Regions from separate parts of the uncultured Agrobacterium sp. genome, predicted to be linked through region 1. Evidence: riboswitches for the same ligand, from Rfam matches in the RefSeq annotation. Region 1 holds a riboswitch; the other holds the start of a gene.
The links. Region 1 has a riboswitch for FMN ahead of QZ869_RS09300 (DMT family transporter). Riboswitches for the same ligand answer to the same signal wherever they lie in the genome.

Region 1 (15,268 bases):
AGCCACGTCTTTTCCACAGCCCGGCATTTTCTTTTGAAGGCTGCCATGATTCTTGTTCATAAGGCGCCGGCTACAGACGGGTAATGGCCTGCCCTGCCCTCTCGAACACGCAGGCATCCATTTCCCACCGATGACTCAGCATCACTGCAATTAAGAGACATCAACATTTTGGCACTGGCACCGACGTGTTCGTCCGAGCGATCTGGAGGACATTGCCTGCGCCATCTGTGGGAGGGTGACGCTTGAGGAATAACCCAACCTGGTCATAAGTCTCTGGAAAGGTTAGCCTATGATGCGGACCGATGACGTCCTTGAGTGCCGATGTGCAACGAAAATTCAGAAAAAAACAAAAAAACTTCACAAAGGCTCTTGCGGTTTCCGCTCGATCCGAATAGATCACGGCCACCGACGCGGCGGACACGATCCGCAGAACGCGAAGGGCGATTAGCTCAGTTGGTAGAGCGCCTCGTTTACACCGAGGATGTCGGGAGTTCGAGTCTCTCATCGCCCACCATCTATCTCTCCATTTGAATATATATTTTGGGCATGGTGCTCTGTTATCGGCTTCAAGCTTTTGACCGCCGCTAGTGAGTTTGAATGTCGCTATGCACTCAATTGCGGCAAGCCGCCGTATGGAAAGTGGTATTGATGCAAACTACTTCAATTGGCTTATACAATTGTCCCAGAATCGGTCGTTTCGCCTGTAGATCGATTCAAGAATTATAAAGATGTTTCAGCTCATAAGTATCTCGTCGTCCTCATGATGAGGACACGTAGTAATGGGATGAACCATGTCAGCACACACCCTCGTCACTTTGGCGCTTATTGCGCTTCCTATCTATTTCTTTTTTCGATGGGTTCAGTACGATTCGGAGAATCAGGACAAGCAGCGTTAGAGACTTAAGCTCTTCCTCTTCATTCAGAAAAGAACGCGTTGCCGAACCCAGTGCTCACCCGTCCGATAGCGAACATTCTGTCATTTTCGAAGTCGTTCGCTGTTTTGGGTTATCCAAAGTCCATCAACTGCGATTCTTAATCTTGTCTGGTGCCTCATACAGGCGACAAGAAAATGCCTTCGACGCCTGTGTGCCGTGACATGTGGGCGTTTGCTGAGGTTGCCGGACGCGTTGCGACCGGCTTCCGTTAATTTGCCATCAAGACGCCGCCGGTGTTTCCTTTCTTGCCTCGCGCAACATAAGGAAGAGCGAGGCGCAGAGAATAAGAAAAGCGCCCAGCCAGAGATAGCCGCTTGGTGCGTAGCCAAAGACAAACCAGCCCGCAAAGACGTTAAGTGGCAGCTTCAGGTCGTCGAATGGCTGGACGTAGGCAGCGTCGGCGGCGTTGTAAGCCAGCGTAAGCAAATATTGTCCTAAGGCAGTCAGCAAGCCAGCCGCAAGCAGCAGCCAGAGACTGAGCCCGTGTGGAAGCGCGAAGCCGGATGCCGCGGCGAGCCCTGCATTGATCGGCGTTAACAAAACGAGCAGCCAGACCGTCACGGTTTCAGGCGCTTCGTGATGGGTCAGGTTCTTCATGATAAGCGACGACCCGCCCCATAGCAGTGCCGAAAGAACCGGTAGCAGCGCGGACATGGTGAAGCTGTCAGACCAAGGCTGCAGAATAATCATCGCCCCGACAAAACCGGTGAGCGTCGCCAGCCATCGGTCGCGACCGACCGTTTCCCCGAGAAAGAGGCGCGCCCCAATGATGATGAAAAAAGGCGACGTCATAACCAGCGCGATCGCTTGCCATATTGGCACGGTAACAAGCCCCGTCACCCAGGCCTGAACGCCGAGGGCGGCAAGCAGCACCCGGATGATATGGCGAAAGGGATAAGCCGTCCTCATAGCACTCAGCCCCAACCGGATCAGTAAAGGCAGTGAGAGGACAAGAGCAAAGCCATATTGCCAAAAGGCTGTCGACGCCGGCGGGAAGCCGAGCGTCATCGCAAGCTCTTGGGTGATGATGTTGATAGCGGCAAAGGCGATACCCGCCAGAACCATGAAACCGGCGCCGAGAACGGCCCGGGAGCGCAAGAGCGAAACGGAACTCTGATTCATGCCATGCTTCCTTATCAAAAAGGACCAACATAAATCAGGACAGATGAGGACGACGAGAACCGCATCGCGAAAGATACGATAAAACGCACAACCGCTCCCGAATGTGCTTTCGCACTCCGGGGCAGTCACCTGACCTCATTCTCTTTCATCCGGACTATGACCGTCGGCTCCGGAATTGCACCGGATCTGCTGACCCTGCCATCTCAAGGAGAACAGGCGCTCGCGGGCTTGAGGCTTCCCCATTACCGCCGGTGGGGAATTTCACCCCGCCCTGAGAACGAATGCCGGAAAAACCGGCGAAAGAGGAGTATGACAGGACTGAACGCAACGCAAGCTGGCGCAAAAGAAAGCCCGGCGCTAAGGCCGGGCTTGCAAAACATCGAAATAAAAATCGCCTTCGTTGAATCACGAAGTCTGGACGGATCAGCTGTTGACCGCGTCCTTCAGGCCCTTGCCTGCGGAGAATTTGGGGACGTTGCGAGCAGGAATATCGACCTCTTCGCGGGTCGCCGGGTTGCGGCCCTTGGTTGCCTTGCGGTGGCTGACGCTGAAGCTACCAAAGCCAGCAAGACGAATGTCGCCACCAGCCTTCAGTTCGTTCTGTACAGTTTCAAATACGGCGTCAACGGCAGAAGCGGCGTCAGCCTTGGACAGGCCAGCCTTCTCGGCAACTGCGGAAACGAGCTCGTTCTTGTTCATGTTTCCATCCCTTTCAGTGGTATGAAACGACTCAAAATCAGGTCCGCGCAGAATAGAGTTCTATTCGCGCACCGCCACCCAAAAGCGACGGAATCGCCTGAAAAACAAGAGGTCTCGTAATCTTTTCACAAAAAAGGCCGGCATTTCTGCCGGCCTTCCAGAAGTTCTGTGCTAATTTAGCACCATAGATCGCTCGAAATCTTAATGAGCGATGGTCTGGCTGCCGTCATCGACACCTTCAACGGTCGCAATGACCGGCGTCTCAATGCTTCCATCCCACTCGATCGGCTCAGGTTTGCGGGTCAGAGCATGCTCCAGAACCTCACCCATGCGCGATACCGGAATGATCTCCATACCGTTCTTCACGTTGTCCGGAATGTCCGCCAGATCCTTGGCGTTCTCTTCCGGGATCAGCACCTTCTTGATGCCGCCGCGAAGCGCTGCGAGCAGCTTTTCCTTCAACCCACCAATCGGCAGCACACGGCCACGAAGCGTGATCTCACCGGTCATCGCCACATCCTTCGAGACGGGAATACCCGTCATGATGGAGACGATGGCCGTTGCCATGGCGACACCTGCGGACGGACCATCCTTCGGCGTCGCGCCTTCCGGCACGTGAACGTGGATGTCGCTCTTGTCGAAGCGTGGAGGCTCGATGCCGAAATCGACCGCACGCGAACGGACATAGGATGCCGCCGCCGAGATGGATTCCTTCATCACTTCCTTCAAGTTACCGGTCACGGTCATACGACCCTTGCCCGGCATCATCACGCCTTCGATGGTGAGCAACTCGCCACCCACCTCGGTCCAGGCCAGACCCGTTACCACGCCAACCTGATCCTCACGCTCTGCCTCGCCATGGCGGAAGCGCGGCACACCCAGATAGTCGTGGATGTTGTCTGCCGTGACCTCGACCGACTTGGTCTTGCCCTTGATGATCTCGGTGACGGCCTTGCGGGCAAGCTTCATCAGCTCACGCTCGAAGTTACGGACACCGGCTTCGCGGGTGTACTGCTGGATTACGGCCATCAGCGCGCCATCCGTCACGGAAAATTCTTCCGGACGCAGGGCATGTTCCTTGATAGCCTTGGGCAGCAGGTGCCGCTTGGCGATTTCGCGCTTTTCGTCTTCCGTGTAGCCGGCAATACGAATCACTTCCATACGGTCCATCAGGGGGCCAGGAATATTGAGCGTGTTGGCGGTCGTCACGAACATGACGTCTGACAGGTCGTATTCCACTTCCAGGTAGTGGTCCATGAACGTGGAGTTCTGTTCCGGATCCAGCACCTCGAGCAGCGCCGACGACGGATCGCCACGGAAATCCATGCCCATCTTGTCGATTTCGTCGAGCAGGAAGAGCGGGTTTGCCTTCTTGGCCTTCTTCATCGACTGGACGATCTTGCCCGGCATGGAGCCGATATAGGTCCTACGATGACCGCGGATCTCAGCTTCGTCACGAACGCCACCGAGCGCCATGCGAACATATTCGCGGCCGGTTGCCTTGGCGATGGACTTTGCAAGCGAGGTCTTACCAACGCCTGGAGGGCCAACAAGGCACAGGATCGGGCCGCGGATCTTCGTCGCGCGGGCCTGCACGGCCAGATATTCGACGATGCGTTCCTTGACCTTATCGAGACCGAAGTGATCGAGATCCAGAACCTGCTCGGCAGCGTTCAAATCGACCTTGACCTTGGACTTCTTACCCCATGGCAGACCAAGCAGCCAATCCAGATAGTTTCGCACGACGGTGGCTTCCGCCGACATCGGGCTCATCTGGCGCAGCTTTTTCATCTCCGCCTCAGCCTTTTCCTTGGCCTCCTTGGAGAGCTTGGTCTTGGCGATGCGCTCTTCCAGTTCAGCCATCTCGTCACGGCCGTCTTCGCCGTCGCCGAGCTCCTTCTGGATCGCCTTCATCTGCTCGTTGAGGTAATATTCGCGCTGGGTCTTTTCCATCTGGCGCTTGACGCGCGAGCGGATACGCTTCTCCACCTGCAGAACGGAAATCTCGCCTTCCATGAAGCCGAGAGCCTTTTCCAGACGCTGCTTCACGCTTACCGTCTCAAGCATTTCCTGCTTTTCGGTAATCTTGATGGAGAGATGCGATGCGACCGTATCTGCGAGTTTCGAGTAATCGTCAATTTGTCCGGCAGCACCAACGACTTCCGGGGAAATCTTCTTGTTGAGCTTTACGTAGCTCTCGAATTCGGACACCACAGAGCGCGACAGAGCTTCGATTTCGACAGGATCTTCATCCGGTTCGCTCAGGATTGATGCCGTCGCTTCGTAGAAGTCTTCTCGGCCAGTGTAATCGTCGATCTTGGCGCGGCCCTTGCCCTCGACCAGAACCTTGACGGTGCCGTCGGGCAGCTTCAGCAACTGCAGAACGTTCGCCACTGTGCCGACCTTATGAATGGCCGATGGATCGGGATCATCGTCGCTGGCGTTGATCTGGGTCACAAGCATGATCTGCCTGTCGGAGCCCATGACTTCCTCGAGCGCACGGATAGATTTTTCGCGTCCGACGAAGAGTGGAACGATCATATGCGGGAAAACGACAATGTCGCGCAGAGGGAGTACGGGATAGGTACCGCCAGATGCAGCAGACGTGATGTTCGTCATATCATTTCCTTTCCATGGTCCCGGTTAGGGACGCTTGCCGGACGTCTTGGGAAGTTTCCGGCATATTCTTATTCGTGACTGAAAGTGGCGTTTCGCACCGTCATTTTCAAGTCACGGGAACCAACAGCCCGCTTAGAATGTTTGGACAAGTTGCGCTTAACAAACGCGCGGGCTCCAAAACGCTTATACAGCCCGCATCTCACTGGCCCCTTGAGCGCGGGTTTGATGCACGATGTTCGCGAGAACATTCACCATCAGACAAAATGACTCGTAACATCTTATCAGCAAAGCGTAATTTTCTTCAAATTTAAAATCGGGAGATAGGTCGGTTATTTGCGCTTCATCAAGCACGAAGTGCCGAGCCCCTCCAGCATCCCTGCCCCACCTGCAATTCGCGTTGCGTCTTACAGACTGTGGAAAACCTGCCGATATTTTCACGGCAGACCTCAACGCAGAAAAAGGCCCGCCAATGGCGAGCCTTCTTAATTCCAAATGCGTCCGGCTTGACGATTAGGCCGAAACATTCGCCTTTTCGTCCTGACGATCGGCATAGATGTAGAGCGGGCGCGCAAGGCCGCTGACAACTTCATCCGAAATGACCACTTCTCGAACACCTTCCAACGTCGGAAGGTCGAACATTGTATCGAGCAAGATCTTTTCCATGATGGAACGCAGGCCGCGCGCACCAGTCTTGCGAGTGATCGCCTTACGAGCGATTTCGCGCAATGCGTCTTCATGGAAGGTCAGCTCGACATCTTCCATCTCGAACAGACGCTGATACTGCTTGACCAAGGCGTTCTTCGGCTCGGACAGGATCTGGATCAGCGCATCCTCGTCGAGATCTTCCAACGTTGCCAGCACCGGCAGACGACCGATGAATTCCGGAATGAGACCGAACTTCACCAGATCTTCCGGCTCAAGTTCACGCAGCACTTCGCCAACGCGGCGATCGTCTTCGGCTTTGACCGTTGCGCCGAAGCCGATCGAGGTCTTTTCGCCACGGGCAGAGATGATCTTGTCGAGACCGGCAAAGGCCCCGCCGCAGATGAAGAGAATGTTCGTCGTATCCACCTGCAGGAATTCTTGCTGCGGATGCTTGCGTCCGCCCTGCGGTGGAACGGATGCGACCGTGCCTTCCATGATCTTCAGAAGCGCTTGCTGCACGCCCTCGCCCGATACATCGCGAGTGATGGAAGGATTGTCCGACTTGCGGGAAATCTTGTCCACTTCGTCGATGTAGACGATACCGCGCTGGGCGCGCTCGACGTTGTAATCGGCAGCTTGGAGCAGCTTCAGAATGATGTTTTCGACGTCTTCACCGACATAACCGGCTTCGGTCAACGTCGTCGCGTCCGCCATGGTGAAGGGAACATCGATGATGCGCGCGAGCGTCTGGGCAAGATAGGTCTTGCCGCAACCCGTCGGGCCGACCAGCATGATGTTCGATTTCGCCAGTTCGACATCGCCGTTCTTGGAGGCGTGCGCGAGGCGCTTGTAGTGATTGTGAACGGCCACAGAGAGGATTTTTTTCGCCTGCTTCTGGCCGATGACGTATTCGTCGAGGATCTTGATGATGTCCTGCGGGGTGGGAACACCCTCACGCGACTTCACCATTGAGCTCTTGTTCTCCTCGCGGATGATGTCCATGCACAATTCGACGCATTCATCGCAGATGAACACGGTCGGCCCGGCAATCAGTTTCCGGACTTCGTGCTGGCTCTTGCCGCAGAATGAACAATAGAGTGTATTTTTCGAGTCGCCGCCGTTGCTGCCGCTGACTTTGCTCATATCTCTTTCCTTCCAGCACGCCGCAGGTCCGCAAAGCGGATCGCGGTCAACTTACCGCCTGCAAATGCGACGCCGTCTTCGGCCTTCGCATCCGCTTCGTTCCCGGGGTACTAGCCGTATCAGATACATGAGCTGACGAACGGCGGCAACGAATTCCCCTTAAAACCCCGGAACAGCCATGCTCCGGTATATCTTCGCTGCTCTCCCTCACAGCATTACGGCCTACGGAAGAGCTTGGTTCAGACTACGTCATAAAAATTCAACATAGCCTTAATATGTACTATTAGCGCTTTATTTGCCGGTTTAAAGCCCAGAATTCAATCCGCCACCATAAACCGGCAGACACTCACGCCAACATCAATTTGCGGTAACGCCTTCAATTTCCTGGCGAGAGGTGAGGATCTTGTCGATCACGCCCCAATCCTTCGCTTCTTCGGCATCCATGAAGTGGTCGCGGTCGAGCGTCTTTTCAACGTCTTCCAGCGTACGGCCCGTGTGCTTCACGTAAACTTCATTAAGGCGACGCTTCATCTTGATGATATCGCGAGCGTGGCGCTCGATATCGGATGCCTGACCTTGGAAGCCGCCGGACGGCTGGTGAACCATGATACGGGCGTTCGGTGTCGCGAAGCGCATGCCTTTTTCGCCAGCAGCCAAAAGCAACGAGCCCATGGAGGCCGCTTGGCCGACGCAGAGCGTGGAGACAGCAGGGCGAATGAACTGCATCGTATCGTAGATCGCCATGCCGGCGGTTACGACGCCGCCGGGGGAGTTGATATAAAGAGCGATTTCCTTCTTCGGGTTCTCGGCCTCGAGGAACAGAAGCTGAGCGCAAACGAGCGACGCCATGTGATCTTCGACGGGACCTGTCAGGAAGATGATGCGCTCTTTGAGAAGACGGGAGTAGATGTCATAGGAGCGCTCACCGCGATTGGTTTGCTCCACGACCATCGGCACCAGAGCCATGGCGGTATCAACTGGATTTGTCATGTCCGTCCTTTATCCAATTCTAGCCCGGAAGCTCCGCGCGCCCGGAATCACTTTTCTTCATTTCATTACATAGAGTGTCCTTGGTCAGCACTTCAAGACTGAGGCCGCGGATATCCTTAATAGGCTGGACAATTCTTCGAACGACTTAGAGATGAAACCGCACCGACGCCAGCCTGCCAACGGTCGTCAGATCATGTCATCAACGCTTGAGTCCGAGACTGGTCAACAAGCGGTTAAGGAGCTGCAGTGTGACAAATTCTTTACGTTACGTAAGGAATAAATGGCTGAACAGTATTTCGCGTTGAAATTCAGATATCTTCGGAATACACGTTGAAGTCGCATCACTTGCCCGGAGTCCGTTAGGAACGTCAATGAGCAGGTGGGATGATGCCCCTCGCGTTTCTAGTAAGAGTGTCTGGCGACATCACGCATCGAAATGCGGATAAACAAGACGTTGGGCAGCGCAGGTGAAGCCGTCTTTCACCCGAATGCTCGTGAAAATTCACATAGGATTGCCCAGTGTTTCAAGCCCAAACAGGCATGCTAATCTGGTCGCTGGAAACATCGACCCTTGCCGCACTTCTGGCCATGCTCTGGCTGCATGCGCCGTCGAAGAAGCACCATCTATTCTTCTCATGCGGCTTTGCGGCGGTGGGCCTGGGCTCTGCCCTGGTGGCCCAGAGGGGGCAACTTCCGGATTTCGTGACAATCGTGATCGGAAACCTGCTTGCGCTTTCGGCTTTCGGTTTTTGGCTGGCAGGCATGTTACGCCTGGAACGACGCAAGATTGAGGGGTGGATTGCGATCCCGGCGCTGCTCTGGCTCGCCGTCATGTTCCTGCCGGCAGTGCGTGAGAACATGCTGGCACGCGTGCTCGCCTATCACTTCTGCGCCGGGATCGGCTACATCACAATCGCCGGCGTCGTGATGACCTCCAAGCAGCCGATAACCATCACGCGAAAAGTCTTTGCTGTCGCTCTGGTATTGCATGCGCTTTCGGGCGGCCTGACCGCCGCGCTCATCATTCCTTTCAATGCGCTCAGCGGCCAGACTCTGCCTTTGACGGCCCCAGTTGCATATTCCGCAGCTTTCAGCTTCGTCGTGTTGATGATGATCGCCGTGAAGATGTTCATGGAAGACAACGAAAGACGATTGCATCGGCTGGCCGTCACGGACCATCTGACAGGTGTCCTCAATCGGCGCGGCCTGATGGAAGCATTTCCGGCGGTGAAAAAAGCACCGGAACATCGTTCTTCGCAACTCATGATCGCGCTATTCGATATAGATCATTTCAAGAAAATCAACGACCGCCACGGCCACCAGTGCGGCGACGAGGTGCTGGTGCAGTTCTGCGATCTCGTCAACCGTATCATTGGCGGCAAAGGGACATTTGTGCGTATGGGCGGAGAAGAGTTCGCTTATCTTTTGCCGCATGATGACATCACCGCAGCGTTGCGGATCGTTGATGGCGTTCGCATGTATTTCTCGCGTCTTTCCACCAACGGCAGCGAAGAGAGTTTTCATTCGACCGTCAGCATCGGTGTTCATTCAATGCCGGTGACTGAGGCAGATCTTGATTTGATGCTGAAGATGTCCGACCGCGCCCTTTATGCTGCAAAGTCCGCGGGCCGTAACAGGACCGTCTTTTATGATGGCCTGGCCAACGTCGTACTTCCGGCCGAGGACCGGGGCGAGAACCCGCATGACAACAATGCGGACCGGCAGGTGGCTGCGCTCAATCGTATTGCAGCAATCGGCAGTCATTGACCCGATTCCTGGCCTTCCAAGTCCCTTTCAACGAAGACAGGTTTCCGATAGATGTCGGGCATGAACACCATGCCCGATTTTCTCCGCATCGATCCTCAGGAACGCACCGTATCGCTCGACGCCCGCGACCCGGCGTTCTATGGCAATCCGAACGCGACTTACGCGCTCTTGCACGCACACTGTCCGACCTTCTACTGGGAGGAGCAGAAGCAGTGGTTCTTTACCGGCTATGATCACGTCAATGCGCTTTTGCGTGATCGCCGCTTCGGGCGTCAGATCCTGCACATCGCCACACGCGAAGAGCTGGGATTACCTGCACCGCTTGATCATACCCGCCACTTCGATGCCGCTGAGCGCCATTCGCTGCTCGAGATCGAGCCTCCAGAACACACCCGTCTTCGTACACTCGTCAATCGCGCCTTCGTGTCCCGCCATGTGGAGAAGATGAAGCCGGAAATTGAGGCTTTGGCGCATGGTTTGATCGACCGCTTTGCGACGGACGGGCAGACAGAATTGCTCTCCTCCTTCGCCGACATCATTCCCGTGACGATGATTGCCAGGATGATCGGCATTCCGGAAGAGATGGGGCCACAGTTGCTCAAATGGTCGCATGCCTATGTCGGGATGTATATGTTCAAGCGCAGCCTTGAAGACGAAGTGGCTGCCGACCACGCCGCCAAGGAGTTCGCTGATTACGTGCGCAGTGTCATTGCCGAACGCCGCGCCGAGCCGAAGGACGATCTGCTCAGCCATATGATCCATACGGAGCATAAGGGCCAGTTTCTGACCGACGAAGAGCTGGTTTCCACCACCATCGTGCTCCTGAACGCCGGGCATGAGGCGACAGTGCACCAGATCGGTAATTCGGTGCGCGTTATCCTCGAAAGCGGCCTCGACACTCATTCGCTGTTCAGCGACGAAAAGACGACGGAGCGGACCGTTGAAGAAACTCTTCGCATTGGCGCGCCGGTCCATATCTTCCAGCGTTGGGCTCTGGAGCCGGTGGAAATCGATGGCGTTCGGTTCGAGCGAGGCGACAAGGTTAGCCTGATCCTCGCTGCCGCCAATCTCGATCCGCAGAAATTCAGCGATCCCCTGACCTTCAAACCTGACCGAACCGAGGCTCCAAACCTCTCCTTCGGCGCAGGCATCCATTTCTGCATCGGCGCTCCACTGGCGCGGCTGGAACTGAATATCGTTCTGCCACTTCTCTTTCAACGCCTGCCGGATCTGAAGCTTGCGAGCCAGCCAACAGTGAAGGACGTCTATCACTTCCACGGGCTTGAAAGGCTTGATTTGGTTTGGTGATCAGGTCTGTTCCTTGCAGCTTCGGGCTATGCGCAGTTAAAGACGAAGAAAGTGTATCAAAACCTTCGTTTTGGTACACTTTGATTAAAAGCACCTGCGCTTCGCCTTCTGACTACTTGGCCGTTTACAGCCGGACTACGTAATCCTTGCGGGTTGTCTCCACCACTTCCCATGTTCCCTTGAAGCCTGGGCGGATGATTTGGCGGTCGCCAGTTCTGAGGTGGATGGCGTGTCCACCATCCTCGGTCAGAATGGAGTGGCCCTCCAAAATATTGAAGTACTCCCACTCGTCATATTCCACTCGCCACTTGCCGGGAGTGGATTGCCAGATGCCGGCGTAAATGCCGCCTTCGGCCTCCTCCATATTCCAACTGGTGAATTTGGGATTGCCCGCAATCAGACGGTCGGGCGCTGGGGCGCCCTCCTCCGGCTGGAGCTTGGAAAGATCGCCGTCCGGCTTGAAATCGAGTGTGAAGGCCATGAGCAATCTTGTCCTTTCAGATCGTTGCTATCGGGATTGATGGTCGTCAGATTTTGGCCAGCGACTGTTCCAGATCGGCGATGATGTCCTTCACATCCTCGATGCCGATAGAGACGCGCACGACATCTGGACCAGCGCCCGCTGCAACCTGTTGCTCCGGCGTCAGTTGAGCATGCGTGGTCGATGCGGGGTGGATGACCAGAGAGCGCGTGTCACCGATATTGGCAAGATGCGAAAAGAGCTGCAATCCCTCCACCAGGGATTTACCCGCCTGGTAGCCGCCCTTTACACCGAAAGTGAATACGGAGCCTGCGCCCTTCGGCGAATAGCGTTGTTGCAGAGCATGGTTGTCGCTATCGCCCAATCCCGCATAATGCACCCAGCCAATCTTTGGATGTGCTTTCAGCCATTGCGCCACGGCCAGAGCATTGTCCGAATGGCGCTGCACGCGCAGCGGCAGGGTTTCGATGCCGGTGAGAATTAGGAAGGCATTGAACGGCGAAATCGACGGGCCTAGATCGCGTAGGCCAAGAACGCGGGTGGCAATGGCAAAGGCAAAGTTACCGAAGGTCTGATGCAGAACGACTCCCGAATATTCTGGACGCGGCTGCGATAGGGCGGGAAACTTATCGGATGCGGACCAGTCGAACGTCCCGCCATCGACGATGATGCCGCCCATGGAGTTACCATGGCCGCCGAGAAATTTTGTCAGTGAATGAACGACGATATCGGCACCGTGTTCGATCGGCCGAATGAGATAGGGGCTCGCCATGGTATTGTCGACGATCAGCGGCAGGCCATGCCTGTGCGCCACCTCGGCAATAGCCGCGATATCGACGAATGTGCCGCCCGGATTGGCAAGACTTTCGATAAAGATTGCCTTTGTCCGCTCGTCGATCTGACTTTCAAAATTCACCGGATCGGCGGCATCCGCCCAGCGCACTTGCCAGCCGAAGTTCTGGAAGGAATGCCCGAACTGATTGATCGAGCCGCCATAGAGTTGGCGTGCGGCAATGAAATTGTCACCGGATTGTAAAAGCGTGTGAAAGACAAGCAATTGCGCCGCGTGGCCGGAGGCCACCGCAAGGGCAGCGGTACCGCCTTCGAGCGCGGCGACACGCTCTTCGAGTACCGCCTGGGTGGGGTTCATAATGCGGGTATAGATGTTTCCAAACTCCTTCAGCCCGAAAAGGGCTGCGGCGTGTTCGGAATCGCGAAACGCATAGGCAGTAGTCTGATAGATAGGAGTGGCGCGCGCGCCGGTGGTCGGGTCCGGCTGCGCCCCGGCATGAATGGCAAGGGTGGAAAAGCCTGGCGTATGATCTGACATGGTGTCCCTCCAGCTGTCTTTTTTAAACAAGCACGGGGGGATCATATCGCGTCAAGCACGAATGATAAGAGCCGCTTGTCCTAACTATCGCGCAATATTGAGACGAGGATACTCAATGGCAGGGCACCGATCCATAATCACTTCCAAGCCGTAATGCTCGCCCTTGGCTGCGGCGTCGTGGTCCTTCACGCCCAATTGCGCCCAAAGAACCTTGGGCCGGGGCGACATGTGGATCACCTCCTCCACAACGCCAGAGAGATACTCCGAAGCACGGAAGACGTCGACCATATCCACCGGCACTGGGATGTCGGCAAGCTTGGCGTATACTTTCTGCCCAAGGATTTCCTTGCCCTCCTGTCCCGGGTTGACCGGTAAGACCGTGTAGCCTTTTGACAGAAGGAACGACATGACCCCGTAACTAGGCCTCGCCGAATTGGGCGAAGCGCCGACAAGCGCGATCGTCTCGACGTCCATCAAAATCCGGCGAATGTCTTCGTCAGCGTAGTGTTCGTGATCCATCATGCTAGTCTCCTATCTTACACCATGAGGCCATACCCTCAGGAGGGTGGCTCACTTTATGGATTCTCTGCCAGCAAAAACGTTGCGCAAATTTGCATCACACGTTGCCTTTTAATTCGGCAGCCATCGGAATGCCCAATCGTACCACATTTGTTCCAATTTCGTTCACAGGCATTTTAGCAGCTACTTATAGTTACATTAGTAATTTATGTTTTTCCCATAACAAATCCCATTCTGAAACGTTTGAGATACGTAAAAATCTTAATTAGGCGAAAAAAGTTCCAAAGGCATCACCCGATTACGCCGCTTACACCTGTATAGGTTGTGTGTTGAGGTTGGATATTGGCCGCAGAGCCAGCCGATCAAAAACAATGCATGATCATCCGGCCTCGCAGCGTATGCACATAAAGATAGGCAGGCAGTCACCGTAAAAACGTCCAACACTTTTGTGCGTCATGCTCTAAAGTTCCACTTTCATTCAGACGCTCCGTGAGTCGCCCTTGTCGCTTGATGTCCTGCTGCTAGTCCTTCTTGGCGCGCTTCTGCATGCGTCATGGAACGCTCTCGTGAAATCGGGTTCCGACAAGGCGCTTGATGCATCTTTGATTGCGGCAGGCGCGGCGATCTGCTGCGTTCCCTTTCTGCCTTTTCTACCCCTGCCTGGATTTGTCGCCGTTCCGTTTCTGGTTGCCTCGGCATTTCTACAGTTCGCCTATTTTCGACTTGTGGCAGCCGCCTACACCGTTGGCGATATTGGTCTCGTCTATCCGGTCATGCGTGGCGTCGCGCCGCTGATCGTGGCCGCCAGTAGTAGTCTGTTTCTTGATGAGCGGCTTAGTACTCCAGCCTTTATAGGGATTGCCGTCATTTCCGCGGGAATTCTGACGCTCGCCTTCGAAGCGCGACGTGGAGGCCGAAAGGCGATCCTGCTGGCACTGGCAAATGCAGTGGTGATCGCTGGTTACACATTTGTCGATGGCGTGGGCGCGCGCCGATCCGGCAACGCCATATCCTACACGCTGTGGATGTCCCTGCTGCCGCCCCTCCTCCTGTTCTCATATGCCTTTTACCAACGTGGCTATCTGCCTGTCATGCAGCATGTGAGACGCAATTGGTGGCGCGGTCTTGCCGGAGGCGGCGGCTCTATTTTGTCCTACGGCCTTGCACTCTGGGCTATGACAAAGGCACCGGTGGCCGTGGTGGCAGCATTGCGCGAAACATCCATCCTTTTTGCCATCGTGATCTCGGTTTTCCTTCTGAAAGAAAAGGCCAGCGTCTGGCGCTATGTCGCAGGCGGCGTCATCGCATCTGGTGTTCTGATCATGAGGCTCGGCTGAAATTGCCACTATTTTGTGTGGTATCATAAAACCACACATACAACTAACTGATTTTTAATGACTATTTTTGAAGTCAGCTTTTTTGCACCTGTTGACGGTTATCAGCCGACCGCCTATAAGCGCGCCAGACTGAATTCTCATGGAATACATGTCTTCCGGCACGCGCAAATGCGGCCAAATCAAGCAACAAGAAACGCCCGCATCTCGCCTGGCAACAGCAGGATGACGGGTCCAAAAGAAAGTGAAAAAAATGTCTACTTTCGTTCAGAAGCCCGCTGAGGTGGAGAAGAAGTGGGTCATCATCGACGCCGAAGGCCTCGTTGTTGGTCGTCTCGCCACCCTCGTTGCTACCCGCCTGCGCGGCAAGCACAAG
Region 2 (15,268 bases), on a different contig from region 1:
GGCGCGCTTTATGTCTGCGGACTGGCAGAAAGCTGGGCGCCCGCCTTCGCCGCTGTGGGCGCGAGGGGCTTCACATCCGGGCTGGTCAATGTTGCCCCAGAGTTTTCGCTACAGGTGCATGCGGCGCTCGCAGCTGGCGATTTTGCCGCTGCCCGTTCCGTTGTCGAGCGGATCGAGTTGTTCGAACGGCTGAGAACAAAATATCGCAATGGTGCCAACGTGACCGTGGTGAAGGAAGCCGTTGCCATGCAAGGCTTTCACGTCGGACCGGTCCGTGCGCCAGGTCTTCCAGTCCTCGATGCTGCTGACAAAGATGCATTGAGATCTCTCATGCAGTCCTGGGGACTATTGGGAAGTGCCGTTGCGATGGGTTCCACCCTGTGAAGGGGCCGTGCCGTGGATGGGGAGAGATGCTCCTCGCCGGATCTCCTTCGCTACCGTACAAGGACGAAACTTCTGAACTGAAGGGACGGGAGTGGAAGATAACGAACTCAAGCTGTTCGCAGAGCCGCGGCAATCTAACTATCCGATATCGCCTCCAATCAATGCATTATTTCCAGCTTGAAATACCGCTCCTGCTTGCCGTATGATTGTCTTGTTCTCAGGGCGGGGCGCAATTCCCCACCGGCGGTATCGGGATTTATCCCGGAGCCCGCGAGCGCTTCCGGTCTCCGGAAGGTCAGCAGATCCGGTGCGATGCCGGAGCCGACGGTATAGTCCGGATGGAAGAGAACAAGGTAAAGAGGACCCGCATCCAGTGGGGCCTAATTACGTTGTTCGCCCAAGGGAAATTTGGCGTTTGACCAAACGCGAAAGTGCCGGAAACGGCATAACCCTTGAAAGGCAAGACATGACGATTTCTAAAATTGAAGATGCGATCGCAGCTATCTTTCGCGGTGACATGGTCATCGTGGTGGATGATGAGGATCGTGAAAACGAAGGCGATATCATCGCCGCTTCGGAGACCATCACTCCCGGCCAGATCGCATTCATGATGAACCACGCTCGTGGTCTCATCTGTGTTGCCATGGAAGGCGAGCGACTGGACGAGTTGGAGCTTCCTTTGATGGTTCCGCGCAATACGGAGTTCCACAAGACCGCTTTCACGGTATCGGTGGATTACATTCCTGGCACTACCACCGGCATCTCCGCACAGGACCGTGCCAAGACCGTGCAGGCGCTAGTTACGAAAGGGACGAAACCGGAAGATTTTGCTCGGCCTGGACACATCTTTCCGTTGCGTGCCAATCCGAAGGGCGTTCTCGGCCGCACCGGCCACACGGAAGCCGCCGTGGATCTCTGCCGACTCGCAGGAAAGGCACCCTCTGGGACCATCTGCGAAGTTGCCAATGACGATGGCACCATGGCTCGACTGCCGGATCTCGAGGTGTTTGCCGAACGGCACGGTCTTTTGCTCGTGACGATCAAGGATCTGGTCGAATATGTGAATGCCCGACAAGCCGAAGAGCGCAAGCAGGTTGCTTGAGGCGTGAGATCACCAATGCAAAATGCGCCCCGTCCGGGCGCATTTTCATTGTGTAACCTGAATTTAAGACTGCCCGTTACCAGCAGCAGAACCCGCCATCGACCAGAAGATCGACGCCGGTCACGAAGCTTGCTGCATCAGACAGCAGGAAGATGGCCGGCCCAACCATTTCATCGACATTGGCCATGCGCTGCATCGGCGTCTGCTCTTCAAACAGTTTTGTCTGGTGAACCATTTCGGGACGCGTGTTCATTGGCGTTGCGGTATAGCCGGGAGAGATCGTGTTGACGCGTAGGCCGCGTCCAACCCACTCCATCGCCATGGATTTCGACATGTGAATGACGCCCGCCTTGGAGGCGTTATAGTGGCACTGCATCAGTCCGCGATTGACGATCACACCGGACATGGACGCTATGTTGACGATTGATCCGCGTCCGTGCTTCAGCATGGCTTGGGCCTCTGCCTGGCAGGAAAGGAAAACGCCCTTCAGGTTGATATCCATCATCGTCTGGAACTGGCTTTCGTCCATTTCCTCGGCAGGATTGGCATTAGCGATGCCTGCAGCGTTGACGGCAAGCGATAGCGCCCCGAGATCCGCCTCGGTTTTGGCTACGGCGTCTGCCAGCGCCTGCTTGCTGGTGACATCTGCGGCAATCTGAACAGACTTGCGACCGGCCTTTGCAATGAAGTCAGCCGTTTGTGCAAGGCCGTCGTCTGTGCGGCGGTCGAGCAACGCGACATCGGCGCCGGCCTGTGCCAAACCCATGGCGATGCGCTGGCCGATACCAGAACCCGCACCCGTGACGAGGGCCACCTGACCGGAAAGATCGAAAAGCTTGGGCGCGTTGAGCGTGATCGTGGACATGCAGGTTTCCTTTTTCAAATTGTCGCCAGTTCCATGACGGACACATCGTTGGCTTCGTCACGGTTGAGAATACCGGCCTGATTTCCTTGGGCAAGAACGAGGATGCGGCTGGAAACGCCGAGAACTTCCTCAAGATCGGAGCTGACCACGATCACCGCTACGCCCTGTTTCGCCAGATCGACGATGATGTCGTAAATGCCAGCGCGTGCGCCGACATCGATGCCACGGGTTGGCTCATCCAGCACGACCACGCGCGGGTTGCGCGCGAGCCACTTGGCGATAACGACCTTTTGCTGATTACCGCCGGAAAGATCCGACGCCGGCTGTTCGCCTTTGCCCTTGACGCCAAACTTCGAAATGGCGGCATTTGCGAAGCGGCGCTTGAGCCCTGGTGTGACCCAACGCGTTCCGAGCAAGTCGAGATTGGCGTAGATAATGTTTTCGCCGATTTCATGCTCGACCACCAAGCCTTGAAGCTTGCGATCCTCCGGCACCATGACGATGCCATGATCGATGGCATCCGACGGTGATTTGAGGTTGAGCGGTTTGCCATCGAGAAGAATCTGTCCCTGCGAGGTGGCATCCGCACCGGCAATTGCCCGCACCAATTCGGTCCGGCCCGCGCCGATGAGACCTGCAATACCAAGAATTTCCCCGGCACGCACATCGAAGCTAACATTGCGAAAGGCGTTGTTGACGCCTGTCAAACCTTTCACCTCAAGCACGACCTTATCGCTTGCATCGGGGAGCGTTGGAAACATGCGTTCCAGCGAACGGCCGACCATGCTCTCCACGACCGTGCGGACGGGCGTCGCACTATCGGCGAATTCGTTGACCCTTTCTCCATCACGCAAGACGACAATCCGGTCGGTGATCTGTCGGATTTCCTCCATGCGGTGAGAAATGTAGATGATGCCGACGCCTTCGGCGCGCAGCTTTCGGACCTGTTCGAACAGCGCCTGCGTTTCCGCTCCGCCAAGAGCCGCCGTCGGCTCGTCGAGGATGAGGAGCTTCGCATCCAGTGCCAGCGCCTTGGCGATCTCGATGAGCTGCTGGTTTGCGGTGGAAAGGCCTGCGACCTTGCGGGAGGCGGGAATGTGGAGATTAAGGCGGGCCAGCTGCTCCTGCGCGCGACGCACCATCTCGGCACGGTCGACCTTGCCATTTCTCATCGGCCAGCGCCCGATGAAAACATTCTCCGCAATGGAGAGCTCGGGCAGAAGCTTCAGTTCCTGGTGTATCAGCACGACGCCCTTGTCGATCGCCTCACGGGGCGAAGCAGGGGCATAGGGTTGGCCGAGCCAGGTCATAGTGCCTTGCGATGGTTCGCGCGATCCGGCGATGATGCCAGACAGGGTCGATTTACCCGCGCCGTTCTCGCCCAGGAGTGCGACGACCTCGCCGGCATAGACGTCGAGATCGACATTCTTCAAGACCTCAAGCGGACCGTAGCGTTTGCTGATGCCACGCAGCGAAAGAACCGGCTCACGCATGCTGGGGACCTCCCAAAACTTGCAATCGAGACAACCGGATGGTCGCAAAGCGCCATGTCCGGTTCAAAGAGATGGGGTGCCGCCGATAGGCGGCACCCCCAGTGTAATCAAGGATGGTTGGCGATAAAGCCGTCGACATTTTCCTTGGTGGTCAGGGTCGCGTCCATCAGCTGAACTGGTGGGACCTTCTCGCCGCCGACAATCTTCACGGCCATCTCGACAGCCGTGCGGCCCATCTTCTGCGTCTGCTGGGTAGCCGTTGCATTGAAGACGCCGTTCTTCAGAGCTTCGAGGGCTGCGGTGTCGCCGTCAAAACCGCCAACAACAATCTTCTGCGATGGATTGGCGACCTTAATGGCCTGCGCTGCGCCAAGTGCCAGACCGTCAGCCTGAGCGAAGACGATGGAGACATCCGGGTTGGCCTGGAGCATGTTCTGCATGATCTGGAAGCCTTCGTCCTGGCTCCACATGTTGGACCACTGCTCAGCAACGACTTTCACATCTGGGTTCGCCTTGACGGATTCCATGCAGCCCTTGGTGCGATCCACTTCAGGCGTCGTGCCTTTCTGGCCGTGAATGATGACCATCTTGCCCTTACCGCCAGCCTGCTTGATGATGTAGTCGCAGACCGACTTTGCAGATGCGACAGAATCAGTCGCCAGGAACGTATCGCCGGGCGCACCGTCTGCATTGCGGTCAACGTTGATGACCGGCACGCCGGCCGCCTTTGCAAGCTTTACCGGAACGGTCGCGGCAGCAGCACCGGCAGGGATGTAGATCAGCGCATCGATGTTCTGGGTCAGAAGGTCCTGGATCTGGTTGACCTGCGTCGGGCCATCACCCTTGGCGTCAACTGTCACGACCGTGATGCCGCGCGTCTTGGCTTCTGCTTCCACCGACTGCTTGATCTGGTTGAAGAAGTTTGCCTGAAGATTTGCGACAGCAAGGCCGATTTTCTTAACTTCGGCAGCATTGGCGGGACCGAGTGAGAGGGCAAGTGCTGCGGACGCAAGCAGAATACGAGACAGTTTCATGTTGTTTTCCTCCGGTTTTGGTGATGGCTTTCGGGAGACTTTGCCTCCTCCCCTCGGGCCGGTTTCCTCTCCCTCCAGGAAGGGAGATGGTCTGTTGAGGGCGGAGTTGATCCCCGCCTGAACTTGAAGGTCAGCCTCTTCTACGGCGCAGGGTCTCTGCACCGACGGCCAGAACGATGACGACACCGATGATGACCTGCTGAAGGAAAGGCGAGACGTTGAGAAGGTTGAGGCCGTTGCGCAGTACGCCGATGATGAGGACGCCGATAAGCGTGCCGCCGATGCCGCCGGCGCCGCCTGAAAGGGATGTGCCGCCAATGACGACCGCTGCAATCGTATCAAGTTCGTATCCGAAGCCGCTGGACGGCTGGACGGAGTCAAGGCGCGCGGCGAGAACGATACCGGCAAGACCTGCGAGAACGGCGCAAACGACATAGACGCCGATAGTCACTAGTTGAACATTGATGCCTGCCAGGCGTGCCACTTCGGCATTGCCGCCGACGGCATAGACAGTGCGACCTTCGGCACGATAGCGCAAAAATGCCCAGGAAACGGCGACGACAACCAGCATCAGAAGCACGGTCGCGGTCAGCACGCCGAAATGCCGATCAATCGCGAGCATCATGAACCAATCAGGAAAACCAACGATCTGCTGGCCGTCGGTGATCATGTTGGCAAGACCACGCGCAACCGACATCATGGCAAGCGTGGCGATGAATGCGGGCACGCGAAACACGGTTACGAGTATGCCGACAACAAGCCCGCAAACGCCAGATGCCAGCAAAGCCAGCACGATGGCGGCTCCCATCGGCATCCCGGCCACATTTGCCGTCCATCCCATGATCATCATCGACAGGGCAAGAACCGATCCTACCGACAGATCGATGCCGCCGAGCAGAATGACGAATGTCATGCCGACAGCCATGATGCCAAGAACGGTGATTTGATCGAGGATGTTCAAGCCGTTGCGCAGCGACAGGAAATTATCGCTGGCGAAAGAGAGAAACACACATAGAAGCAGCAGACCGACGAGAGGTCCCGTGGCGCCACTCAGCCAGGCGAGCGGATTTTTGATCTGGACGTTCGCGTCCTTGCGCTCCAACACGGTCATGGCTCCTCCCACTGGTCATTCGTCAGAACTTTTAAACCGATGAGAATAAATATTCACAATCGACGTAAAATTCATAATTCAGTTTTTGGATGCTTGTCAATAGCGTCGATACAGGCATCCGGCTAAATGAAATCTGCGCGCCTTCTGTTTTTGCAACTTGACACTTTGGCCTCTTATGCAATTATATAGCCATCTGTATAAATATTCATGCGTGCATCTTGATGAGGAATTCATGGAGCCGAAAGAACTAGAGCGCGTAGCGCGCCAGATCCGCCTGCGCGATGTGCAAGCCGTTTTCGAAGCCGGTGCAGGTCATGTGGGTGGCGAAATGTCTGCCATCGATATCATGACGGCACTGTACTTCCGCGTCCTGCGCGTTTGGCCGGATGATCCGAAGAACCCGGCGCGCGACCGCTTCGTCCTATCAAAGGGACATACGGCCTGCGCGCTTTATGTCACGCTCGCCAAGCGCGGCTTTATTCCGGAAGATGAAATCTCAACCTTCCTGCAGCCAAATTCACGCCTGAACGGCCATCCCAACTGCAATAAGGTGCCGGGCGTCGAGACCAACACTGGGCCACTTGGTCATGGCCTACCGGTCGCGGTCGGAATGGCCAAAGCTGCCAAGCTTTCTGGTGCCGATTACCACACCTATGTGATGACGGGCGACGGCGAGATGCAGGAAGGCTCCAACTGGGAAGCGATCATGGCTGGCGCCCAGTTTGGTCTCGATAATCTGACGTTGATCATCGATCACAATCGCTTCCAGCAGGGTGCGGCACTCTCTGACACCAACGATATTGCCCCGCTTCGACCCAAGCTGGAAGCATTCGGGTGGGACGTCTCTGAAATCAACGGTAACGAGATGGGTGAGGTCGTTCCCGCACTCGAACACCGTAGCGATCGCCCGCACTGCATCGTGGCCCATACCAACAAGGGTCATGGCATATCCTTCATGCAGGACAAGGTGGATTGGCACCACAAGGTGCCGAGCAAAGAACAATACGACATCGCCGTCAGAGAACTTTCGGAGGCACTATAATGAACGCGCCAGTATCTGCCCCCAAACTCTATGACTGCCGCGATGCCTTCGCCGAGACAATTGAGATGCTTGCCGCCAACGACGCGCGCGTTGTCGCCGTGTGCAATGACTCGGTCGGCTCGTCAAAGCTCGGCGGCTTCAAGGCAAAGTTTCCAGAACGTCTGATCAATGTCGGCATTGCCGAACAGAACATGGTCGGCGTCGGTGCTGGTCTTGCAAATGGCGGCCAGTTGCCCTTCGTCTGCGGCGCGTCCTGCTTCTTGACAGGCCGCGCTCTGGAGCAGATCAAGGCAGACCTTGCCTATTCCAATGCCAATGTGAAACTTGTCGGCATTTCGTCGGGCATGGCTTACGGCGAGCTTGGACCGACCCACCACTCCATCGAGGATTTTGCGTGGACGCGTGTTTTGCCGAATCTGCCGGTGATTGCGCCTTGCGATCGCATCGAAACTGCCGCCGCAGTGAAATGGGCCGCTGAGTATGCGGGCCCTTGCTTCCTGCGCCTTTCGCGTGTCGGCGTGCCGGATCTGCTGCCGGAAGGGCATGTCTTCGAACTCGGCAAAGCCAATCTCCTGCGCGACGGCACGGATTTGACTTTGATCGCTAACGGCACCTTGACCCACCGCATGGTCAAGGCCGCAGACATCCTGGCAGCACGAGGCATCAAAGCGCGCGTGTTGAACATGGCAACCGTGCGACCGATCGATGAAGCGGCGATCGTCGCGGCGGCAACACAAACAGGCGCGATCCTGACGGCGGAAGAACACTCGATCTATGGGGGGCTGGGTTCGGCCATCGCCGAAGTGGTTGTGGAGCAGGCACCGGTTCCCATGAAACGCCTCGGCGTTCCCGGTGTCTTTGCCCATACGGGCCCTGCTGAATGGCTGCTCGATGAGTTCGGGATGGCGCCACATGCAATTGCCGAAGCCGCTGAGGCGCTGATCAAGAGAAAATAAGTCTCCTCCCTGCCGCTCACGTCTCGTTAATGGCGTGGGCGGCATCCTGCCTTCACCTGCGTGGCGCTTCGATTGCCTGAAAATCCCGGCTAGTATCACGCGTCATGAATTTCCGCCGGGAAGAAAGCACAGCGATGCGCGCCATTTTGTCCGTCGATCAGGGTACGACAAACTCCAAAGCCATCCTGGTTTCGGAAGACGGAAAGATTCTTGCCAGAGGCTCGTGCCCCGTCGGTATTGCTTATCCACAGCCGGGCTGGGTGGAGCAAGACCCGAAACGCATCTGGTCTTCCGTTTTAGAGGCCATTGATATCTGCCTCAAAGCCGCGCCGGAGCCTGTTTGCGTCGAGGCTATCGCTATCTCCAATCAACGCGAATCCGTGACAGTCTGGGACGCCGAGACAGGTGAGCCACTTGGACCGGTCTTGAGTTGGCAGTGCCGCCGCACCGCGCCCACGTGCGCAGACCTCATCCAGAGTGGCCATGCCGAACGTGTCATGACGCTGACGGGCCTGCCCATCGACCCGATGTTTCCCGGCGCGAAAATGCGATGGCTGCTGGACCGCGCGCCCAAAGGCCGCAAGGTCAGGCTTGGCACGGTTGATAGCTGGTTGATCAACTGCTTGACCGGCGGCCAAGTTCACGCCTGCGACGCCTCGAACGCAGCTCGCAGCCAGGCCCTTGATCTCAACCGACAGGTCTGGAGTGCTGAGCTCTGCACGCTTTTCGGCATCGATATGGATGCTCTCCCAGACGTTCGCGATAGCAGTGGAGATTTTGGCGTCACCAAAAGCGTGCCCGGCATTAAGGACGGGACGCCTATTCTGGCGGCGATCGGAGACAGCCATGCTGCACTCTTTGGCCACGGCGCATTTGATCCCGGTGACGGCAAAGTGACCTTCGGTACGGGCTCCTCGGTCATGACGACCTTGCCGCACTTCATCGCGCCGGAGCGAGGCATTACCACGACTGTTGCGTGGCGGCTTGGCGGCAAGCCCACATTCGCATTCGAGGGCAATATTCTGGTCTCCGCCTCCTCGCTACCATGGATGGTCGACATCCTCGGGCTACCGGATGTCGCCGCACTGGTGGAACTGGCCTCGACGGCCGCTCCGGGCGGCCCTGGTTTCGTGCCCGCCTTTGTCGGCCTCGGCGCACCTTACTGGGATTCCGATTGCCGCGCTTTGTTCTCCCAGATCAATTTCTCCACAAGCCGCGCACAAATGGCGCGCGCCGTAACCGATTCCATCGCTTTTCAAGTCCACGACGTCTTCGCCGCGATGGGTGCACAGTCTCCCACAGGTTTCGGCCGTCTGTTCGTTGATGGCGGTCCGAGCCAGAGCCGCTTTCTGATGCAATGCGTGGCCGATATGCTGGATCATCCCATTATTCAGCGCGATGCGCCGGAAGCCTCTGCCCTGGGTGCCGCCTACCTCGCAGGGCTTGCGCTCGGTTTGTGGCCTGACCTCCAGACGGTCGCCAGCCTCAATGCCAGCGGCACAAAGATTACCCCGGTCACTTCCAACAAAAATGACAACCTCGCCACGTGGAAGGATGCCATTGCCCGCTCGACCTTGAGAATCCCGTCCGCTACAAGTGAATAAAAATTCATTGGGGGTGCCATGGGTAGGATAAACGAACTTCGTCTGATCTCGCGTGTCGCGCAGATGTATTATAGCGAGCATAAGCGCCAGGCCGAGATTGCCGAACATCTTCACTTGTCGCAGGCGACTGTTTCACGCATGTTGAAGCGCGCAGAGGCGGAAGGCATTGTGCGCACCAGCATCATCCCGCCTGTCGGAACCTTCAGTGAGCTGGAAACAAAGCTTCGAGAACGTTTCGATTTGCCCGAAGTCATCGTCGTGGATTGCAGCGAGGACCGTGACGGGGCGATCATGGCGAGGATCGGCGAAGCGGCAGCGCATTTTCTCGAAGTCACCCTTTCACAAAATGAAATCATCGGAGTGTCCAGTTGGAGCCAGACCATTTTCAAAATGGTCGAAAATATCCATCCGCTGAAAGGTGCGAAGGCCAAATACATTGTCCAGACACTTGGCGGGATGGGCGATCCATCGGTACAGACCCACGCAACGCAGATTACCACTCGCCTTGCGCGGCTAACGGAGGCCGACCCCAAGCTTCTGGCTGTCCCGGGTGTAGCAAGTTCCCGCGAAGCGAAGCTCTTGATGCTGTCTGATCCTTTCGTGCGCGATACGATCGATCTCTTCGGCTCGATCACGCTTGCAATCGTCGGCGTCGGCGCAGTCGAGCCGTCAGAACTTCTTGCGCGCTCCGGCAACATATTTTCCGACAAGGAACTGGCAGACCTGTCGCAAGCGGGCGCTGTTGGCGATATTTCGCTGCGTTTCTTCGACAAGGACGGCACACCGGTCAAAACGCCGCTAGACGACCGGGTCATCGGATTACCCCTGGAGAACCTCGCCAATGTCGACCGTGTGATCGCGTTGGCGGGTGGGGCAAAGAAAACCGAGGCCATTGCCGGCGCTCTTAGAACCGGCGTCATCGATGTTCTAGTCACCGACAAATTCACCGCCGAACGTCTGGTCGGCTTGTAGCAAGTTCCAAGTTTCCTGAGGAGGAGAGATGAAACGTTTCGAAGGTCAGTCCGTCTTTGTCAGCGGCGGCAATAAAGGTATCGGTTACGGCATCGCTCGTCGCTTCGCTGAAGAAGGAGCAAAGGTTGCGATCGCTGCTGTAGAAAAGGACACTGCGGATATCGCAGCGAAGCTTGCCGACGAAACCGGCGCTCAAATCTTTGGCGTCACGCTTGATGTGCGTGATTTCGCAGCTGTTCGCGAGGCCTACGACGCGGCGGAGTCCGCGATTGGTGCTCTTTCCGTCTCTGTCCAAAATGCAGGCGTCATCACCATTTCCAAAGTCGAGGATCTGAGTGAGGATCAGTGGGACCTCAATATGGAGGTCAATACCAAGGGCGCGTTTCTCTGCTGCCAGGAAGCTATCCGCCGTTTTCGCCAGAGTGGAACGAGAGGCTGCCTCATCAACACCGCCTCCGGTCAGGCTCGCCAAGGCTTCATCTACACGCCACACTATGCAGCATCGAAGTTCGGTGTTGTTGGCCTTACCCAAAGCCTCGCCAAAGAGCTTGCCCCGGAAGGTATCACCGTCAACGCTATATGCCCTGGCATCATCCACACGGAAATGTGGGATTACAACGATCGCGTCTGGGGCAAAATGCTTGGGGACTATAAGCCAGGCGAACTGATGTCCGAATGGGTCGCTAACATTCCAATGCGCCGCGCCGGCACACCGGCAGAAGTAGCGGCCTTGGTGGCGTTCCTGGCCTCGGAGGATGCTGCCTATATCACGGGTCAGACCATCAACGTCGATGGCGGTCTGATCATGTCGTGATATTTCCCGCTCTCGGTTCTGATCATTTCGAAGAAAGGCCGTGCTACCGAGGGGCGGAATGTTGCCACGTGCTGGTAGTCTCGCCAATCGAGAGCAGTGATCTCAAGCATCGATCAACGGACGATCTCGGTGGTCTCGATCCTGCTTCCTCGCGATTTCGCTGAACTCAGGAGGAAGCCTTGGAAGCGATGCCGAACGAGGCCATCGCTACTTCACACGCACGTGTGAACCGCATGGAGGGGCCTTCGTTTCCGGTTGCAAGCTTGCTGACGCGCGCGCCTTCCAAAAGCATGGCAAGCGTGTCAGCCAAAAGTTCCGGATCGCTGACACCCGTCGAACGACAAAGGTCGGCAAGACGGGAATGCTGTTGCATCTTCAGGGATTCTATAACCGCGTGTGCCGGGTGACCCTGCTCCTTTAACTCCACGGCGGCATTAGCCAGATCGCATCCATAGGGCTCATTCGACAGACAGTGAGCGCGTGCTTCCACCCACGCCGCAAGCTGAGCTCTAGGGTCGCCAGGGTTCTCTGCCTCAAGATCTTCCCAAGCCTTATCGAGCGCTTGAGAACTGTGCTTGAGCGCTTCGCATACTAGATCGTCCTTGGAGCCGAAATGTCGATACAAGGTCATCTTATTTGTGGCCGCGGCCTCTGCAATGGCATCGACGCCAATCCCGCGTATCCCATGTTCGCGAAACAGTTGACAGGCCGTCGAGACAATCCTGTCGCGAGGTGGGATTTTCTCTTCCGGTAAGCGATCAGATTTGAGGGATTTCATGAGATTTAGTTTTTATCCTGAAGCACGGTTGACAGGGGTGTGACTGGTCGGTAACTATGCATTTGTTACTTACCGGTAACACCATGTGGCGAGATCGTCAAGTGACGGACCGCTTTCTGGATTTGGAACTCGTCGGAAGGAGACTGTTATGACCATTACGACAGGAGAAATGACCCTCGCTGAGATGTACAGGGATCCGATGATCCTCTCGGTAATGCGTGCTGATGGCGTTGCTCTGAGTGAGTTCAAAGAGATGATGGCCGCTGCCGCCACATCAATAAAGACGCGTCGAGAAAGCGTGTCAGATGTCAAGTTCCGGGCGACTGAAGCCGCAGCGTATGCAAGACGGCTGCAGGTTCCAAGTCTGCAGCCGTTGTTCGCTAGTTCACTGCAACAGTGCTGTGCACATTTGTAATGTCGGCATCATTTACAAGTCCTGTGTTGAAACAGTCGTTGTCGGCGCTAGCCAATCGTCGCCAGCTTGCGGTAGCGGCCACCCGCATTTAGCAGCTGATCGTGTGTTCCAGTTTCTACAATGCGTCCTTCTACAAGCACGACGATCTGGTCGGCGTGACGGACGGTCGACAGACGATGAGCGATCGAAACTACGGTCCGATCCCGGCTGGCCGCCAGTGCGGCGGACAATGCGTTTTCGGTTTCCGGATCAAGCGCGCTGGTCGCCTCGTCAAGTAGAAGCACCCTTGGGTTGCGAAGGATGGTGCGGGCGAGCGACAGCCTCTGCCGCTCACCGCCGGAAAACTGGTAACCGCGTTCACCTACCTCAGTGAGTATGCCCTTCGGAAGCTGCGAGACTTTTTCGCTCAACTGCGCCAACGCCAAGGCCTGTTCTATTTCATTAAAGGATGCATCGGCCTTGGCGAAGCGAAGGTTCTCTTCAATGCTGGCATTGAGCAGAAATGGATCCTGCGTAACAACACCTAGTATATGCGAGAGTGATTCAAAGCTGAAGTCCTTGATATCGATGTCATCGAGCGTCACTCTACCGCTGTCCGGATCGTACAGGCGTGCGAGAAGATAGCCCAATGTGCTCTTTCCTGATCCCGTCGAACCAACGATGGCCGTATGCTTGCCGGCGTCGATGCGCAAATTTATGCGATCAAGCGTTGGTCGGCCTGTCGCAGGGTAGGAGAAGGAGACGTTATCAAAGACGATCTCACCGCGAATGCTCGTGACATCGACAACGGCTGGCTTCGCAGGTTCGACCAGTGTGGGTTTTGTATCGAGATAACCAAAGACGCGGGTTAACAGCGCTCTAGCCTTACGCAGCTCGACACGCGCTTCGAACAATTCGAGCATTGGCCACAGCAACTGCTCCTGTAGCGCGATCAGTGCGACCAACGTTCCGGTCGAAACGCCGAATCCTTGAGCGAGCATCAGGCCGCCTATCAGAAAGGTCACGGCGGGAAGAATGTCGAGCGCGAACATGATTATGGCGACTTCCCACTGGCCGGCGGTATGGGATTTGAGCTCCAGACGCGCGACATCGGATGAGGTTTCGCGAAAAAGTCGAACGAGATGCCGCGCCCGACCCATTGTGCGAGCAAGGATAAAGCCTCCGGCGGAAAGGGACTCCGTGACCGTCGCAGACATATCGGCAATTCGCTCCTGCTGCTCGAAAGTCAGTCGTTCGCGCAGCGCTGCCACGCGATTGTTCAGCCATAACAACACGGGCATGAATGCAAGCGAGGCAAGCGCAAGACGCCAGTCAAGCAGGACCATGGCCACGATAGTCGTGAGCACGACGCTCACATTTCGAGCGACATCAGTCGCTGTCGTCGTAAACAGCGATTGCAAGCCCGCAATATCGCTCGACATGCGCGATTGAACTTCTCCCGTCCGTGCTGTCGCAAAGAAGGCGAGCGATAGTGACTGGAGATGTTCATAAAGAGTGACACGGAGCTCATGCATGAGCTGCTGGCCGATGTGCGTCGATACATAGGCCTGAAGGACACCGGTGATGGCGGCGAGAACCGCAACGCCGATCAGGCCTAGGCAGAGCCAGATGAGCAGTGTGGCATCGCGAGCAGGGAGCGCATTGTCGATGATGGCGCGCATCATGAAGGGAGTTGTTGCGCCTGCGATACCTGCAATTGCAATTAGCCCCAGAACAATCAGGAGGGCCCCACGGTGCGGGCGAAACAGCGCAATCACCCGCCTCCATGGGGTGTGCAACTGCGCCGACGTTTCATAGTCTGCAAAATCTTGGTCTGGCTCGTGCATGATCTCGTCTCATTGTCTAGGATCGCCTGCACGGGGGCGCCCGCGTAAAGCGTTGAATAGTTGTACGTGAGCGTGCCACGCATAACGGCAGGCGACGAACGTCAACATGCCCCAGCCGCTGCCGCCCCAGACATCACAGCTATGTTGAGTTATCGTGCAGAAAGCGTGCAGACCCAGCCGGAATGCGCGTGAGGTCTCGCTGGTTGTCGTTAGTTGGGGGCGCAGCCAGGCGGGAAATAAGCGTACCGAACGCTCAACTTTCGAGGAATACAAGTCACTTATAAACGCGTATAATCACCCTTTGACCAACCCGGAAAGGAGCATCGCGACTTACCAATATGGTAGAGCTTGCGGTACGGATGTCGTTGCGTTCCCCAGGCATTCCGTTCGACTGCATCAACACCGGAGAGATACGGCTGATACGGCCTTCATATGATTGACCTGATCTGTCTTCGGCAAGGACTTCAACCGGCAGTCCCGGTTTTACGCTGTCGAGAAACTGTTCGGGAATCTCCGCCCTTATGATCTTTTGACCTTCCGGCAAGATTGTAAACATCTCTGTCGCCCCGTTTGCAGCGGCAAACTCGCCAACTTTAACGCCTTGCCGAATAATGAAGCCGTCGACGGGAGCCCTAATCGTCCTGATCTCGACTTCGCGGTTCGCCATATCGCGCCGCATTTGCGAAGCCGCGAGAATGGACGCCGCGACTTTGTGTTCAGAGCCGAGGCTGTCTCGCGCCGATATCGCATCATCGAGAGCTTGGTCTGAGACAGCATTGCCGGCAGCAGCGCGTTTAACCCGATCCGCCTGGCGTGACAGGTTCTTCATCTTCATTTGCAGCAGCTTGTATTGCTCCTGCGCCTGCACCGCC

Region 2: it holds a riboswitch for FMN, as region 1 does, so the genes downstream of both, ribB (3,4-dihydroxy-2-butanone-4-phosphate synthase) here and QZ869_RS09300 (DMT family transporter) in region 1, are expected to answer to the same signal.

What each region holds. Positions count from the first base shown of each region.
Region 1 is NZ_CAJYTV010000011.1:149,202-164,469, reverse strand. It holds tRNA gene QZ869_RS09305 (tRNA-Val) at 439-514, shown strand; gene QZ869_RS09300 (DMT family transporter) at 1,155-2,057, opposite strand; FMN riboswitch at 2,191-2,340, opposite strand; gene hupB (DNA-binding protein HupB) at 2,481-2,756, opposite strand; gene lon (endopeptidase La) at 2,958-5,375, opposite strand; gene clpX (ATP-dependent Clp protease ATP-binding subunit ClpX) at 5,886-7,163, opposite strand; gene clpP (ATP-dependent Clp endopeptidase proteolytic subunit ClpP) at 7,521-8,153, opposite strand; gene QZ869_RS09275 (GGDEF domain-containing protein) at 8,673-9,920, shown strand; gene QZ869_RS09270 (cytochrome P450) at 9,981-11,228, shown strand; gene QZ869_RS09265 (cupin domain-containing protein) at 11,353-11,709, opposite strand; gene QZ869_RS09260 (O-acetylhomoserine aminocarboxypropyltransferase) at 11,756-13,039, opposite strand; gene QZ869_RS09255 (CoA-binding protein) at 13,124-13,558, opposite strand; gene QZ869_RS09250 (DMT family transporter) at 14,059-14,895, shown strand; gene rplM (50S ribosomal protein L13) at 15,146-15,268, shown strand, end outside.
Region 2 is NZ_CAJYTV010000013.1:38,769-54,036, reverse strand. It holds gene QZ869_RS12600 (dihydrodipicolinate synthase family protein) at 1-384, shown strand, start outside; FMN riboswitch at 594-738, shown strand; gene ribB (3,4-dihydroxy-2-butanone-4-phosphate synthase) at 851-1,486, shown strand; gene QZ869_RS12590 (SDR family oxidoreductase) at 1,563-2,351, opposite strand; gene QZ869_RS12585 (sugar ABC transporter ATP-binding protein) at 2,366-3,844, opposite strand; gene QZ869_RS12580 (sugar ABC transporter substrate-binding protein) at 3,952-4,878, opposite strand; gene QZ869_RS12575 (ABC transporter permease) at 5,009-5,989, opposite strand; gene QZ869_RS12570 (transketolase) at 6,222-7,031, shown strand; gene QZ869_RS12565 (transketolase family protein) at 7,031-7,987, shown strand; gene QZ869_RS12560 (FGGY family carbohydrate kinase) at 8,122-9,591, shown strand; gene QZ869_RS12555 (sugar-binding transcriptional regulator) at 9,610-10,563, shown strand; gene QZ869_RS12550 (SDR family oxidoreductase) at 10,592-11,377, shown strand; gene QZ869_RS12545 (TetR/AcrR family transcriptional regulator) at 11,544-12,155, opposite strand; gene QZ869_RS12540 (hypothetical protein) at 12,304-12,570, shown strand; gene QZ869_RS12535 (ABC transporter ATP-binding protein) at 12,618-14,396, opposite strand; gene QZ869_RS12530 (efflux RND transporter periplasmic adaptor subunit) at 14,671-15,268, opposite strand, start outside.